Regions from separate parts of the Sporosarcina sp. G11-34 genome, predicted to be linked through region 2. Evidence: riboswitches for the same ligand, from Rfam matches in the RefSeq annotation. Region 2 holds a riboswitch; each other region holds the start of a gene.
The links. Region 2 has a riboswitch for S-adenosylmethionine ahead of KSU66_RS02340 (LLM class flavin-dependent oxidoreductase). Riboswitches for the same ligand answer to the same signal wherever they lie in the genome.

Region 1 (4,146 bases), on a different contig from region 2:
TAAATATTCATAGTGATATTAAATTTGGTGAAAAACGAATCGAGTAACAGGGGAACGCTACTGTATACAATGAAAATTTGAATAATGATCGGCGTTCCTCTTACAAAAGAAACGTATATTTGTGCAAAGCGATTTAAAATCGGAATACGATTGATTCTTGTAAGTGCTAGTAAAAAGCCAAGTGGCAATGCAATGAGTAAAGCGACGGCCGTAACGGCCAAAGCGATAGGGACTCCAGACAATGCGACAAAAAATGTATCTACTAAAAATTTATAATTAAGACCTTCTGACACGTTTTCACCACCTTACGTCGTTTTTATTACTGATTTCCCTTTGCTAAATACTTTTTCTAACTTCAAGAAAAATTGTTCAATTGCAATTGAAATTACCCAAAAGATAACGGCAAGTGCGAGATAGATTTCGAGTGCATGGGCATCGTAGTTATTGGCGATAATAAGATTCGCTTTCCCAACAACGTCAATTAGTCCGATTGTATAGGCAAGGGAACCTTCTTGAAGCACCGCAAGTAAACTGTTTCCAATGTTCGGTAAAGCAACGACGAAAGCTTGTGGAAAGACGATTCTTCTGTACGCCTGTGTGTTGCTTAATCCGACACTTACGGCGGCTTCTAATTGTCCTTTATCAATCGATTCGTAGGCGGATCTCATTACCTCCGACATGGCGGCCCCAAATTGTAGGGCAAACGTGATGACGACAAATACGGCTGTATGGACATCGTTAAGGTTTACGCCAAAATTATTTCCGATTGCTGGAATGCCATAATAGATAAGAAATAAAAGTACGATAGATGGTGTACATCTCATGATTGTCGTATATCCATTCGCTATTTTCCTTGCGAATGCATTTTTCCCGATTTTTGCTGCCGCAAGGACGAAGCCAAGTAGTGTTCCAAATAATACGGATAGACTAGCCACCATAAATGTGACCTTTAAAAAGGGGATTAGCATTGGAAGTGAATCCCATATATAGCTTGCATCAAAGTATTTCTCCATGCCTTCACTCCATTATTATTTTAGATTAAAGGCTGTTGGGGTTATGTACACCCAACAGCCTTTTAAGGTCTTTCTACTTACCTTTTTACTTCATCCAATACTTCAAATAAGTCTCTACCGTAAAACTCTACAGTTAAGTCGTTGGTCTTCTTTTCTTCTTTCAGCTGTTTGACAGCCTTATCGTAAGCATCCGCAAATTCCTGTTCTTTTTTATTGAACAACGGCCAAGTTTTAATAACCGCGAATTCGTTGTAAACGACGTTATCTATAAAGTCATGGAATGGACCGTCTTCTGCGATTACTTTCTTTTCGAAAGGACCTTCGATCATTACACCACCATCTACACGGCCCTCATTTACCCATTGCACAACTTCCACTGAGAAAGCGTCGCCAGCTACGAGTTTGACTTCGTTGTCTGGGTTGGCTTTATTGTATTCGTCTATGACCGTGTACTGGGCATTGTTTGCAGCGATAGGTGCTAGCGTAAATCCAGCATTTGCAAAATCGGCCAGTGTTTTTATATGTTCGTTTTCTTTCTTAACTACGAGTCCGGCACTGCTTAGTCCAAGGAATTCTTCTGGGAAGATAAATTTCTCCGTGCGTTCTTCCGTCCAGAACGCATTTTTGACGCCGACTTGATATTTACCTTGTTCGACACCGATGAGTAAGTCATCGCTTGTTGTCCCAATGTATTCGAATTCATACTCCGGAATCAGTTCATCAACCAATTTCATTACTTCAACATCATAGCCAGTGGGGTTACCTTTTTCGTCTAACCAGGACATTGGTTTTGATGCTTGATCATAGGCAACTTTCACTTTTTTAACGTCCGTGTTATTGGTATCTGTCCCGGTAGTTGCTTCTCCCGCGCCACATCCCGCTAAAATAGTTGTCAAAGCGAATCCAAGCGCTACAAGTTTTAAAAGCTTTTTATTTTTCATTATAAAAATCTCCTTTTTTACGCGTGAATCGCGTTTTTTGTTTTATCCTGTTCAATCGCTGATAATGCTAACTTTTTAATGGTCATGTCATCCATTGGGGGATTGTGTAAGCCCGCCCGTACGTCGCGATAATACCTTTGGAGAGGGTTGCTGCGTTGAAGGCTTTTTGCGCCTACAATTCGCATCGCTTTATCGACAATCGAAACGGCTGAATTTGTTACTGTATGTTTCGCTACACCGATTTCATTGGTCAGGAACGCTCTGCGGGATTCGTCGTCATAGATTTCCGCCACACTATAAAGAAGATGTCTCGCTTGAACTAACGCCAAATCGATTTCACCTAGTAGCTGTTGGACATTCGGCAATTGGCTAATGGGTCCATTTAAGCTGTTTGGTGAATGGGTATTTGCAAAATGTACCGCATAATCACGCGCAGCTTGTGCAATTCCGAGATAACACGCGGGAATGTGAAGCATCCAACCATTCGATATAGGACCGCCACTTGGTGTTTCGGGAAGCTCAACAAGTTTAGATTCATCGACTGTTACGTTGTTGAGCACAAGATCGTGGCTTGCTGTTCCTCTCATGGAAATGACATCCCATGTTTCTTCAATCGTTATTCCTTCCAAATCTTTATGGAGAAGGAAGAAACCTACTTTTTGCTTTTCTTCAATCCATGCGGAAGTTAGAAAATAAGTTAATACAGGAGAGGCAGTCGTGAATATTTTACGTCCAGAGAGCACCCAAGAATCACCGACTTTTTTTGCATTTGTTCCAGGGCGACCTCCTCTTGTTGGACTGCCGGTTTGAGTTTCACTGACCGAGCGATTCACTAGCGCGCCATTTAGCACTTCTGTTGCGAAGAAGTTCAGGCTTTCCTCCTTCCAAAGTTTTTTCTCGAAAAGTTCACCTACAACTCCTAGATTCCAGCCAATGGAAAGGGCGGTATTTGCGTCAAAACTAGCTAACGTTTCTTGAAGTAATACCAAATCATAAACCTTTAGTCCTTCACCGCCATAAGCTGTAGGGAGTGTGCTACTTGTGTAGCCAATGTCAATTAAGTCTTGAATATTCTCTTCGGGGAAGATGGAAAGTTCATCAATTTGAGCCGATAAACTTTTAAACTTTGTTTCTTTCTCATGTAACTTTTTCAACCATTGCCTTTGTTGTTCCGTTTTCACAAATAAGTTAATCATAATAGTCCTCCTCGTATTTAGAAATGAAAGTAGATGCTTTCGTTTAGTATATTCAATAATTCCTATTTGTTTAATAGGTTTTATAAATAAATGAATCGAACGTAATTTGTTAAGAGGCGATTTGGGTATACTGAAAGACTTCAATGATGATTGCTTTACCAAGCCGTTGATTTCCGTTCCGAGCGGACGCTTTCCGCGGGCGGTCCGTGAGCCTCCTCGCTTCTCTGCGGGGTCTCACCTGGACGCGCTTTTTCCGCTGGAGTCGCCGCTCTCCACTACAATCAACTAGGTGTCGCATTCTTTAGTTCAACCTATATAGTTATAAAAAATACCCCTTTTCAAGAGAAAAGAGGAATCCGATTTTACACTACGGCTCTTATCTTCCAAGAACGTTCTCTTGCTGGATTTAGCACCTTTCAAGGATACAGAGGTTGCTGAAGCGTCATCGGGCCAGTCCCTTAGCTTCTCTAAATAAGAAATATGAAGTTGTTGGTACTTACTTTAAGCTATGTATTTGGCCTTGTCAAGAGTCTAAGTATACTATTTCCATAGGTATTATATAAATTATTATAAGACGTGATTTTTCAGTCACGGGTTAGTACGTTGATGGGCCACCGTTATGATAAACTGAGGGGACCGGATAATTATTGATAGGGGGTACTTCAAATGGACTTTATAGCGATTGATTTTGAAACCGCAAATGATTCGAGAGCGAGTATTTGTTCAGTCGGTATTGTCATAGTTGAAAAGGGTGTTCTTAAAGAAGAAATACATACGTACATAGATCCGCAGGAAGAGTTTATGTACTTCAATACTGAAATTCACGGAATTACCGAGGATATGGTTCAAGGTGCACCAACTTTTGAAGAATATTGGCCGGAATTTAAAACATTGATTGAAAACAAAACGCTGATTGCACATAATGCGAGTTTCGATATGAGCGCCATGCGTTATGCGTTGAATTTATTTCACGAACCATATGCATCGTTTACGTAT
Region 2 (4,146 bases):
CATAATTAGCATAGCACAATAAGTTGACGAATGAAAGGGTGCGCTAAATTTCAGGTACCTTTCACTACTAGAAACAAATATAAATAATTTACACGAGAAAAATGCCCTGCATTTCTGCAAGGCATGGGGGAAAGTTATGAAGATGGTGGTTCACTGGTCGTACTATTTATAGTCGCTGAAGTATCGTAAGCAACTAGGGTAAAGCCAAGCTTATTTTCAAGTTCGTTAATTTCCTGAAGCTGTTCACTGTCAAGGCGTGCAAATTTATTACTTTCTGACATATCTCTCACCCTTTCTATTAAGGTTAGTGTATCCAGCATAAAAAGGAATATACAAAAAAGGATGCGGTTTTTGTTAAGGTAGTTTTCGCATATCAATCTTTTTCTAGATTAAGTTTCAGGTACCGAAGCGAAAGTACTCCGGTTAATTGGGGTTTTTTATTATTTTGGGGTAAGCGTAAAATAGGTGTGGATTATTTTACGCTTACGCTCAATTTAGCGAAACGAAAAAATAATGAGCATAATGAATAAAGTTTTCGTCTCCTTTTTACGTGACGGGTCCTATATAGGGGTGACCGTGTCGTTGACATGGGGGAATTAATTAAAAATACGAATAACTACTGACTAAGTCAAAGGTTTTAGAAATCCTCATTGACAATAGATTCCTTATAGTTTAAAGTAATAGTTAGTCAATTGAATATATTCTAAATTCTTATCGAGAGAGGTAGAGGGACTGGCCCTATGATACCTCGGCAACAGACTTTGTAGTACTGTGCTAATTCCAGCAAGCGAAAGCTTGGAAGATAAGAAGAGTAAAGAAATCGAATCATCGAATCTTTTAACCTCTTCTTATTTATGGAAGTGGTTTTTATTTTGTATAAATAAACCAATCTATTTTATTGGAAACAGAGTAGAATTTTATAAAAGAATAGCAACCCCCTTATTAAGAGAGGTAGAGGGACTGACCCGATGATGCCTCAGCAACCAGCAATATGTATTGCATGGTGCTAATTTCAGAAGAATACATTGTATTCTAAAGATGAGACTGGCGTGACGACAAATGCCCTTCTCTCATCTTATTTGGGAGAAGGGCATTTTGTTTGATAATGATAAAATGGGATAGTTATCGGATTAAAGCCAATTAAACAAATAGGTATAGTAAAGGCGGCGACCCCCATCGAATTTGTAGGGAGAGGGAGAGATTGATGTAAGTGAAAGTGTCATTGTTTCAAGCAACTTGTTTGAAAATTTAAGGGAGGTAATATGGAATGGGGAAAAAACGAATTTACTTAAATGCATTTGAAATGAATTGTGTAGGTCACCAATCGCCTGGTCTGTGGACACACCCAGAAGATCGGTCACATCAATATAAAGACAGTAAGTATTGGATTGAACTTGCAAAAGTTTTGGAGAAGGGTCGCTTTGATGCGATATTTCTTGCGGATGTATTAGGGACGTACGATGTTTATAAAGGATCAAGGGATGCCGCCGTTCGTCATGGAACGCAATCTCCAGTAAACGATCCTTTTCTTGTTGTTCCACTCATGTCAGCTGTGACAAAACATCTTGGTTTTGGGGTGACGGCTTCCGTTAGCCATGAACATCCATACACATTTGCAAGGAGAATATCGACACTTGATCATTTAACGGATGGCCGTGTAGGATGGAATATTGTGACTTCCTATTTGAAAAGCGCCGCCGTTAATATGGGGCTTGACGATCAAGTGGATCATGACGAACGCTATGATATTGCGAATGAATACTTAGAGGTTTGTTATAAGCTTTGGGAAGGCAGCTGGGAAGATGATGCCGTACAAGTAGATAAAGAGAACGGCATTTATGCCAATCCAGAAAAAGTGCATGACATTAACCATGAAGGAAAGTATTTCAAAGTGCCTGGAGCGCATTTAAGCGAACCATCGCCACAGCGCACGCCGGTTCTATTCCAAGCAGGTGCATCAACAAAAGGTCGTACCTTCGCAGCAAAAAATGCTGAACTTATTTTTATTGGTTCACCTACTCTGAATGCAGCGAAAACAACTGTGGAAAGAATGCGAAGCGATGCAATAAAAATCGGAAGAAATGCTGAAGAATTGAAAATCTTGACAATGGTGACGCCGATAGTAGGAAGAACGGAAGAAGAAGCATTGGAGAAATATGAAGATTATAAAAAGCATGTCAGCTACGAAGGGGCGCTTGCCTTATTTGGCGGATGGACAGGCGTTAATCTAGAGGGTTTAGATCCGAACTCTACATTGGAATATATTGAAAATAACGCAATTCGTTCGGCATTGGAAAACTACACAAAAAATGATCCTGAAAGACAATGGACAATCCGTGAAATTGCCGAATCAATCGGAATCGGCGGAATGGGAACGGCCATGGTCGGATCACCGGAACAAGTTGCTGATTTACTGGAAAAATGGGTGGATGAAGCCGGTGTAGATGGATTTAACTTGGCATATGCCGTTTCCCCGGGTACATTTAAAGACTTTGTTGAATTGGTCGTTCCTGTTTTACAAGAAAGAGGTCGCGTCCCCGTAGAATACGAAGGTACATCATTCCGTGACAACCTATTTGGCAAAGGAGATCAACTCCCAGCCCATCATGCAGGAAAACAATACCGTATCGCAAAGCAAACTGTTTAAAAAAGAAATGGGTCGATATGAAAGTAACAAACCCACAATATACTACTAGTACTTACTAGACAACTAGCGGCTCTCAATTTAGGGATTTCCTTAAAAGAGAGCTTTTTATTTTTTTATGAATTTAGAAAGAACTTCATTGTACGTTTCCTTTCTTTCTAAAATTGGAAAGTATCCGCACTTATCAAATACGACTACCTCTGCTTTGGAATAAAGATCAGGCGTAAATAATTATTGTAGTTAGCATAGAATATCGGACACTTACTAGCTGGTAATTTCATCTAACCGCGATCTTTTCTTTCATATTCCTTCGTTTTTCTACTATACTATTCATAGGCAGCATGTGTGCTGTAAGTTGGAAAAGTAAAGGGGAATGAGTACGATTCGAATCAATTGGAAGAGGTTACTTGTTCTTTTTGCTATTGTCTTTTTGGTAATCCAAATCGCCGGTAGCTTTATTTTATATGAGATGGCGGTCAAGCGGGGACCGAAAGAGTTCTTGCAAAACAATGCCGATTTGGAAGTGTCGGATCAGGCGATGGATTTGTTTTTGAATGGTGAATGGATCGACTGGGTAAATGATCAGGAATTTGAACGTCTTACGTTAACGTCACGCGACGGACTGGAATTGTCGGGCTACTATTTACCGGCAAACAAGCCGACAAATAAATTGGTTGTTTTAACGCACGGTTATTTAGGGCATGCGTTGCAGATGGGGCTATTTGGACAGCATTATTATGCCGATTTGGGCTACAATATTTTCATGCCTGATGCACGGGGGCATGGCAAGAGCGCGGGGAAATATTACGGGTTTGGCTGGCACGATCGTCTTGATTTGATTGACTGGACGCATCTGTTGGTGGAGAAGCTTGGGCCTAATACGGAAGTGGCTTACCATGGGTTATCGATGGGGGCGGCGACTGTTTTGATGGCTAGCGGGGAAGAATTACCTCGCCAAGTAAAAGCGATTATAGCGGACAGTCCGTATGAGTCTGTCTATCAATTATTCGAGTATCAAATGAACCGGATGTTTCATTTGCCGGCATTTCCGATGTTGGATAGCACCAGTCTGTTAACAAAAGTTAGGGCGGGTTATTCATTCAAGGAAGCGAGTGCGTTGAAAGAAGTGGAGAAGACGAATGTCCCGATCTTGTATATTCACGGGGAAAGCGATACATTTGTTCCGACGAAGTTGACAAAAGATTTGTATCGGCATACTTCAAGTGACGCAGAACTCCTTCTTGTCCCGGGTGCAAACCACGGTGAATCCATTGCATTGGCTGGAGATGAATATAAAATGACGGTAGATCGTTTTCTTGAGCGGTATATTGAGTAGCGTTAGGTGAATAACGACCCATATACAATACACTAATAGAAAAAGTAACCATCCTTTGCTAACTGGCTAGTAAATGGGATGGTTACTTTTTTTACACTCTTTTTTAATAGCGTATTGTAATAGAGAATGAAGTTCTAAACTAAAGGACTAGAGGTCTTTTGTACCT
Region 3 (4,146 bases), on a different contig from region 2:
AGTATATGAGCTGATTAAAAAAAGGAACTCGGATGAGACGGAATTTTTGCAAGCAACGAGAGAGATTTTTGATTCGCTTCGACCGGTATTTTCTTTGCATCCCGAATATATATCGAACGGTATACTGGAACGTCTCACCGAACCGGATCGAATTATTACATTTCGTGTGGCATGGGAAGATGACCAAGGAAAAGTACATGTGAACCGGGGATACCGTGTTCAATTTAATAGTGACTTAGGTCCATATAAAGGTGGAATACGATTCCATCCATCCGTGAATACGAGTATTATGAAGTTTCTTGCTTTCGAACAAACATTTAAAAACTCGTTAACGGGTCAACCGATTGGTGGCGGTAAAGGCGGCGCCGATTTTGATCCGAAGGGAAAATCAGAGCGGGAAATTATGCGTTTTGCGCAAAGTTTCATGACTGAGTTAAGTAAATACATCGGTTCGGATGTGGACGTACCTGCTGGCGATATTGGCGTTGGTAGAAGAGAAATTGGTTATATGTTCGGACAATACAATCGTTTAAAAGGCGGTTATGAAGCCGGCGTTTTCACTGGAAAAGATCCGAATCACGGGGGAAGTCTTGGGCGAAAAGAAGCAACGGGCTACGGTACTGTATATTTTGTTGAAGAAATGTTGAAAGAAAAAGGGCTTAGCTTTGCCGGAAGTAAAGTGATTGTTTCTGGTTCGGGAAACGTTTCGACGTATGCGATGGAAAAAGCAATGCAATTAGGTGCAAAGGTAATTGCTTGTAGTGATTCAAGTGGCTATATTTACGATGAAAACGGTATTAATTTAAAAACGATCAAGTATTTAAAAGAAGAAAACAACTTGCGTATACGTGACTATTTAAAGGAGCACCCTGAAGCCGAGTTTAACGAGGATTGTTCAAAAATTTGGTCGATTCCATGTGATATTGCGCTTCCTTGCGCAACTCAAAATGAAATTGACGAAAAAGCGGCTCGCCTTCTTGTTGCTAACTCGGTAAAAGCAATTGGTGAAGGTGCGAATATGCCTTGTACGAAAGAAGCGGTCGTAAGATTTGTTGAAAATGAAGTTTTATTTGCCCCCGCAAAAGCTGCTAATGCTGGCGGTGTAGCGGTGTCAGCTATGGAAATGTCACAAAATAGTATGCGACTTAGTTGGACTGAAGAAGAAGTCGATGAAAAACTCCAACAAATCATGAAAAATATATATATTAGTTGTTTGAATGCTGCTAGGGATTATGGCCGTCCAGGGAATTTAATTATTGGTGCAAACATTGCAGGATTTCTAAAAGTTGCAAACGCAATGGTAGCCCATGGTGTTCGATGAATAATAAGATAAGGTTTTTGCTGATTGCCGGCAAAAACCTTTTTTTATTGTTTCGGCTTCGGCGACCAATCTGTTTTATCACTTCGCCTTATACTCATAGTGCCTTATTTAGGTCGGCAGAAAGAAGCCCTTCTGACAAATTTCGGCGCTTTGTGGATGCCTCTTCAACTGCCCGCTATTTTTTAAAAAAACAAACAAAAGTATTGCAGTTTCCTTTCAATGTGTTATTATAAAAATACTAGTAATTGCATAAATATACACATGGTATTCGGAAGGGGATATTTATTATGACAAACAAAAAAGTAGTATTAGCATATTCAGGTGGTCTAGATACATCAGTAGCGGTTCAATGGCTAACTGATCAGGGGTACGCGGTAGTTGCATGTTGTTTAGACGTTGGTGAAGGGAAAAACTTAAAAGAAATCCAAGAAAAAGCGATCCAAGCTGGAGCGGTTAATAGTTACGTAATAGATGCAAAAGAAGAGTATGCAAATGAGTATGTTTTGCTAGCTTTGCAAGCACATGCCTATTATGAAGATAAATACCCGCTTGTATCAGCACTATCCCGTCCACTTATTTCTAAAAAACTCGTAGAAATTGCTGAAAAAGAAAACGCAACGGCTGTCGCACATGGCTGCACAGGAAAAGGAAACGACCAAGTTCGTTTTGAAGTTGCTATTAAAGCATTGAATCCTTCGCTTGAAGTGATTGCACCTGTACGTGATTGGGCATGGTCTCGTGAAGAAGAAATTGAGTATGCTAAAGAAAAAAAAATACCTATCCCTATTAATCTTGATAGCCCATACTCAATCGACCAAAACCTTTGGGGACGTAGTAATGAGTGTGGAATTCTTGAAGACCCGTGGGCGACACCTCCTGAAGGTGCTTACGGCCTAACAGTTGCAATTGCAGACGCACCGGATACACCAGAAATAATTGAGATAGAATTTAAGAAAGGAGTTCCCGTTAGTGTAGACGGTAAGAAATATAAACTAAGTGAACTCATTCTTCACTTGAACGATATCGCGGGGAAGCACGGCATCGGCAGAATCGACCACGTTGAAAACCGTCTTGTCGGTATTAAATCACGAGAAGTGTATGAATGCCCGGGTGCAATTACTCTTCTTAAAGCACATAAAGAGTTGGAAGATCTGACACTTGTAAAAGACATCGCTCACTTTAAGCCTGTCGTTGCTAAGAAACTAACAGAACTTATTTACGATGGACTTTGGTTCTCACCGCTTAAAAGTGCGTTGGAAGCATTTCTAAAAGACACACAGCAATATGTAAACGGTACAGTCCGCGTAAAACTATTCAAAGGTCACGCAATCGTTGAAGGGAGAAAATCACCAAACTCGCTTTACAATGAAAAACTTGCAACATATACAGCCGAAGATGCATTCGACCAATCAGCAGCAGTCGGTTTCATTAAGCTTTGGGGTTTGCCTACCGAGATTCACAGCATGATCCATAAAGAAAAAGAAGATGCTAAGAACTGAAGGGTCTTTAAGGATATAAAAAAATATCCCGAATCAATGTCATTCTAAAAGTGACTAGATTCGGGGGATTGGTCTTTCTTATTTATTCATATTTACTATTTTCATCTAATGAGTTTGTATAGATGGAATAGAAAACCTATTAATCTAATATGCTTTGATCCTTGACAAAGGTACTGGATGCGTATTATGATTATTCCAACAACTCCATAAAATTATCAAGAGAAGCTAAGGGACTGGCCCGATGAAGCTTCAGCAACCTCTGCATAGCAGGAAGGTGCTAAGTCCAGCAAGAGTAACTTCTTGGAAGATAAGAGTAGTAGCCCATATGTGCTCATCCCTCTTTTCTATCGAAAAGAGGGATTTTTTTATGAAAAAATAGAAGGAAAATAGAGGGGAATGGTAATAAATGAGTAAAATTGTAATTATATCTGGTAGCCCATCAACTACATCGCGAACGGATCTTGTATTAAGATTTGTAGAGTCTTTATTACATAAAAAAGGTTTTTCTGTCGACTATATTTCAGTACCCGATTTGCCACCTGAAGATTTAGTATACGCCCGTTTCGAAAGCCCAGCGATTAAAAAGGTCGTCGAGCTAATAGAAAATGCGGATGGAATTATAATTGGCTCTCCTGTATACAAAGCTTCTTTTACAGGTGTGCTCAAATCGCTACTAGATTTGTTACCAGAAGATGCATTTAGGGATAAGCCTGTATTGCCATTTATGGTCGGCGGTAGCAGTGCTCATTTACTGGCAATCGAATTTTCTTTGAAACCAATCATTAATAATCTAAAAGGAATTTCTACACAAGGGATTTACTTCGTAGATTCGTTGATAGATAAAGAAAATAGTGATAATCCCATTAAAGAAACAGATTGCGAATTGCGATTACAAACACAACTACAGGAATTAATAAATGCGATTGAAACAAAAAAACGTATAACAAAACTAGAGCTAAGCTTGGTTTGATAAATAAATGTATTCATAACACGGAAAGTAGGGGTGCAACCATGACAAAAAAAGAATGTATTTAAATGCATTTGAAATGAATTGTGCGGGGTTCCAGTCACACGGATTGTGGAGACATCCGGAAAATCATCCCGCGAAACAAGTGAAGCGGGTAGCATTAACCCAATAAAAGTAAAAATGAAAAAGCTTGTGCCCAGGAATTTTATATCCAGGTACAAGCTTTCTATCTACTTATAATTATCTATGGGAATCCTTGATTCAGATCAAACTATTTATTGCATGAAACGTCGGTTGTTGTTTATCAAACGTAGCGATATGTTTAAACCCGATGGATTGGAGTAGCTGAAGTGATTCTC
Region 4 (4,146 bases), on a different contig from region 2:
TGTTCTTGAGGCCTGTCTCACTTCCAACATATTGACCACTCCTTTTATTGTTGGTTTTGTAAATTATCTTGCCATCTTAATGCTCGAGCTTCCAACGCTTTCAATAGAGCGTCTGTTACTTTCCCCAGTATTGCAAATAAAATTATACTTGCCATTATAAGTTCAGGTGAATACGTATTCTGACCGACAACTAGTAAGTAACCAAGCCCTTGACTCGCCCCCATCAATTCTGCAGCAACTACGAACATCCAACCTAAACCGACGCCACTGCGTAAGCCTACAAGAAAAGATGGAAGAGATGCCGGTAAAATGATACGACGCACAATCTGGAATGAAGTAAAGTGATAAATCTTTCCTACTTCAATTAGCTTGCGATCAACACCTTGAATACCGGATACGATATTCAAATACACCGGAAAGAAAACACCAACAGCAATTAACACCACTTTGGATGATTCTCCAATTCCCATCCACAAAATGAATAATGGCACCCAGGCAAGAGAAGGGATTGATCTGAATGCTTGGATTAATGGATCCATAAGCTGTTCAAACCATTTGAAATAGCCTACGATCGAACCCAATACGAGCGCTGCGAAAGTCCCAGCAAAAAAACCGATAAATACTCGAAAAAAAGTAATTCCGATATGTCCCCAAAGTGTTCCTTCTTCAGCCATTTCTAGAATTTTTCGAAAAATAGTTGTAGGAGCGGGAAATACATAGGAATCTATCAAGCCAAAACGTGCCGTCGCTTCCCATACGACTAAAAGAACGATTGGTAATATCCATCCGAGTGCAAGACCTCTAAATTTATTTAAGTCTGCACGTGATTTACTAGACTCTTCACTTTTCTCTATCGAAAATTCGTTTGTTTTAGTGTTGACCGTCATACAATTCGCCCCCTATTTTGTTACGATTACTTTTTTCGCAAATCGATCAATAATTAATTCATTCACTAATTCCTCGATATCTGTATCGCTTTTAATAACATTTTCTGACTTCAGGACAGCGCCGGCCTCTTCCAGTGCCTCAATTTGTTTATCTCCGGGAATAGGATTAGAAAAATCATTCCGCTCGATGCCCTTCTTAGCCACTTCCAACTTCATATCCGCCTCTTTTGCTAATATTTCAGCAGCTTCATTTGGATTTTCTATAACCCATTTCCGCGCTTTCTCATATACCTCGATTACTTTTTCAACAACTTCCGGATTCTGTTCCGCAAATTCCGATCGTACATTCAATGTGCCATACGTATTTTTATCATGATCTCGTAAGAATAAGTTCGCCCCAGAGTCAACTTCAACTCTTGCCATATGTGGATCCAGACCAGCCCACGCATCGACTTGGCCAGTTAACAAAGCATTTGCACCATCCGCATGTTGTAAGTTCACAATTTCCAAGTCCTTCGATGACAGACCTACTTCTTGAAGTGAGCGTAAAAGGAAAATATATGGATCCGTCCCTAAAGTTGCAGCAACTTTCTTTCCTTTCAAGTCTTCAACTGATTTTATCGGTGAATCTTCCGTCGTTACAAGTGCAGTCCATTCTGGTTTCGAATAAATATATACAGACTCGATTGGAGATCCATTTGACTTTGCAATCAATGCTGCTGCCCCCGCGGTAGATCCAAAATCGACGCTTTTAGAATTTAAAAACTCCAGTGCCTTATTGCTTCCTTGGCTAAGAACCCATTCAACCTCGATGCCTTCTTTTTCAAAAGCTTCTTCTGCCCATCCGAACTCCTTTAGAGCTAAACTCGTAGGCGAGTAATAGGCATAATCCAGAACTACCTTTTTTAAATTATTCTTCTCTTCCCCTTGTGCATTTGAACAAGCCGTCATGATGAACGACGCGCCTACAATTAATAAAACAAATGTAATAATCTTCTTCATTCTAATTTCCCCCTAATAATAAGTTTTAATAAATTTGTCCTTCAAATTCTCAAACTACACTTTACCTATTCGTTCACTTGGTTTTATACTATGAAAACTCTTCTTTTTACAATTTGGATATATAAAAAGCCCCCTTCAATTAAGAAGAGGGCAGAAAATCCTCCTCTTATCTTCCAGATCCAATTGAATCTGTAGGATTTAGCACCTTTGCAGAAAAATATCCTGTTGGTTGCCGGGCTTCATAGGGCCTATTCCCTCCGCCGCTCTTGATAAGAGTACTATTTAATTTTGAATGTACAGTTTTTTCAATTAGTTAGATCATTAGGAATTATCATATACTATATTCATACATATTGTCAAATACTTTTTTCAATTTCTTTATCAAATGACTCACTTTTTCTTTTTCGTTTTGAAGTTTTCAGATGATTCGTCATCCATTTCTAATTTTCCAATAATTCTTTTTAGTTGTTTGTTTAGTAGCTCTACTTCTATACTCATCGCATTATTCTCTGATTGTTCTTTTTTCAATTCATCAATTTGACTTTGTAATTTTCCTATTTCTTGTTCCTGCTGTTTATCGGAAATTCGACCCTCTTCTATTGCAATTGCACCTCCAATAGTTTGTAAAGCATCCCCAAATGTAGATATCGCAGCACCCAAAAGTCCTATTTTAGCACCATAATCCTGTGAACTATCTTTATTTTGTAATCCTTCACCGGATAATGGATAGTTTCCCCTCAAAGTCATCGCTCCTTGATCATTTTATCCAAAGAATACTTTTTCTTTTTAATTATTATATGCAGAAAGGAATGGGGAAGGACCTTACCAATTAAGATTTAGCGGAGCGTTTTCATACCTTGAATCTTTAAGCTAGTCCTCTATTTTTGAAAGCATTAATTTCCTTATACAGGATGCCAATAACTTGGGAATCTCCTTTTACTTATTTTATATTGCGTAGTTTACAGCAATTAAAAAGCTATTAATGTTGTGCGCTTATCATTTCCATCTGTAATATACTTTACATTTTCGTAGTTGGCGCCAAGTACTTGATTGTAAAGACTTAGGATAGTCGTTTTATCTTTGGAATAGATTGTTACATACGATGAATCCACAAGAAGGAGAACAAACTGACAGTCACTCTTCAAAAAGTCTTCGTATGTCTCGATTTCTGTTGCGGATGCTACATTCTTGAAAGCTTTTAAATCCGTAAAAATTAAGTAATATTCATTTTCTGAAATCTGTTTAAAAAATTCATCACCTGGTAAAACCATAATTGAATCAAAAAAAGACATGCACCGACAAGATGCACATCCTCATTTTATGTATAACCATTTCACCAAAACATCGGTTTTTCCACCATTAGCCAAAGCATTAGAATCATAAGGCCGATGTATAACCATGACGTTCTATTCAAACGATCTAGAATGTCGTTTTTATTCATCCCCGCCTTATTAAAATTCCGAAGGACTCTTGTAAAACCTGTCGCCAAGAAAAACGCAGATACCCCCATCACAAAGACCGTTAGAATTACCCATGATGTATACCATGGCCAAGGTCCAATAATAAGGAGAGACACACCCGTGAAAACGAGGGCGTGCCCCGCATGCATGACTAGACGGATGATAACGTTGATAATAGACAAATATGCCCCTTCTACGTTCGTCCCAACGCTACGTAACCGTTTAATTAGCGGCATTAGTATAAATAATGGACCAATGGATAGTACAGCACTTAGGACATGCATGAAAACGATTATACCGTAAACTTTTGGTATCATTCAAAAAATCATTTCTGAACCGGACTGTATTCGTGTACCCATACGCTCATCGTCGGGAGCCATGGCATATTCGGATGGAATGACAAAATAGACTGCTTATAGTCTTCCATATTCGAGTAACCTTCTTGATGCGCATGTTCATCCGTCATTTCTCCAAGTGTTTGTGAGTAAATGGCATCGACTTTGAATTCTTTACCGTCCAGCACCATTATTTCACCAAGATCTGCATACACGCCATTACGTCTCGTTGCAGTTTTTTCACCACTTAGCACCTTCGCTACATCTGCTTTTATCGTAACTAGTTTTTCAATCGTACATGTTTTTTCTGGTAGTTCTACATTTTTTTGCTTACTCATTATTATCCCCCGTTTCAATTCTTACTCACCCTCCATTATAACGTTTACTAGGAACCTTTGCGAGTAATCTAATCATTTTATACTTGGTATGCTGGATGTATAGATGAAATCGAAACCAAATGAA

Region 1: linked by a shared signal. The riboswitch ahead of KSU66_RS04635 (acyl-CoA dehydrogenase family protein) and the one ahead of KSU66_RS02340 (LLM class flavin-dependent oxidoreductase) in region 2 are both predicted to bind S-adenosylmethionine.
Region 3: linked by a shared signal. The riboswitch ahead of ssuE (NADPH-dependent FMN reductase) and the one ahead of KSU66_RS02340 (LLM class flavin-dependent oxidoreductase) in region 2 are both predicted to bind S-adenosylmethionine.
Region 4: linked by a shared signal. The riboswitch ahead of KSU66_RS05165 (aliphatic sulfonate ABC transporter substrate-binding protein) and the one ahead of KSU66_RS02340 (LLM class flavin-dependent oxidoreductase) in region 2 are both predicted to bind S-adenosylmethionine.

The regions. Positions count from the first base shown of each region.
Region 1 covers NZ_JAHNZW010000003.1:83,325-87,470, forward strand. The annotation lists gene KSU66_RS04620 (amino acid ABC transporter permease) at 1-293, opposite strand, end outside; gene KSU66_RS04625 (amino acid ABC transporter permease) at 306-1,013, opposite strand; gene KSU66_RS04630 (transporter substrate-binding domain-containing protein) at 1,091-1,954, opposite strand; gene KSU66_RS04635 (acyl-CoA dehydrogenase family protein) at 1,972-3,150, opposite strand; SAM riboswitch class I at 3,524-3,628, opposite strand; gene KSU66_RS04640 (exonuclease domain-containing protein) at 3,817-4,146, shown strand, end outside.
Region 2 covers NZ_JAHNZW010000002.1:41,173-45,318, forward strand. The annotation lists gene KSU66_RS02335 (hypothetical protein) at 135-281, opposite strand; SAM riboswitch class I at 709-809, shown strand; SAM riboswitch class I at 937-1,045, shown strand; gene KSU66_RS02340 (LLM class flavin-dependent oxidoreductase) at 1,268-2,647, shown strand; gene KSU66_RS02345 (alpha/beta hydrolase) at 3,018-3,980, shown strand.
Region 3 covers NZ_JAHNZW010000003.1:158,442-162,587, forward strand. The annotation lists gene gdhA (NADP-specific glutamate dehydrogenase) at 1-1,321, shown strand, start outside; gene KSU66_RS04985 (argininosuccinate synthase) at 1,609-2,820, shown strand; SAM riboswitch class I at 3,030-3,134, shown strand; gene ssuE (NADPH-dependent FMN reductase) at 3,227-3,790, shown strand; gene KSU66_RS04995 (histidinol-phosphatase HisJ family protein) at 4,049-4,146, opposite strand, start outside.
Region 4 covers NZ_JAHNZW010000003.1:191,800-195,945, reverse strand. The annotation lists gene KSU66_RS05175 (ABC transporter ATP-binding protein) at 1-30, opposite strand, end outside; gene KSU66_RS05170 (ABC transporter permease) at 45-887, opposite strand; gene KSU66_RS05165 (aliphatic sulfonate ABC transporter substrate-binding protein) at 900-1,889, opposite strand; SAM riboswitch class I at 2,053-2,165, opposite strand; gene KSU66_RS05160 (hypothetical protein) at 2,280-2,630, opposite strand; gene KSU66_RS05155 (DUF2691 family protein) at 2,858-3,181, opposite strand; gene KSU66_RS05150 (hypothetical protein) at 3,223-3,666, opposite strand; gene KSU66_RS05145 (ASCH domain-containing protein) at 3,675-4,022, opposite strand.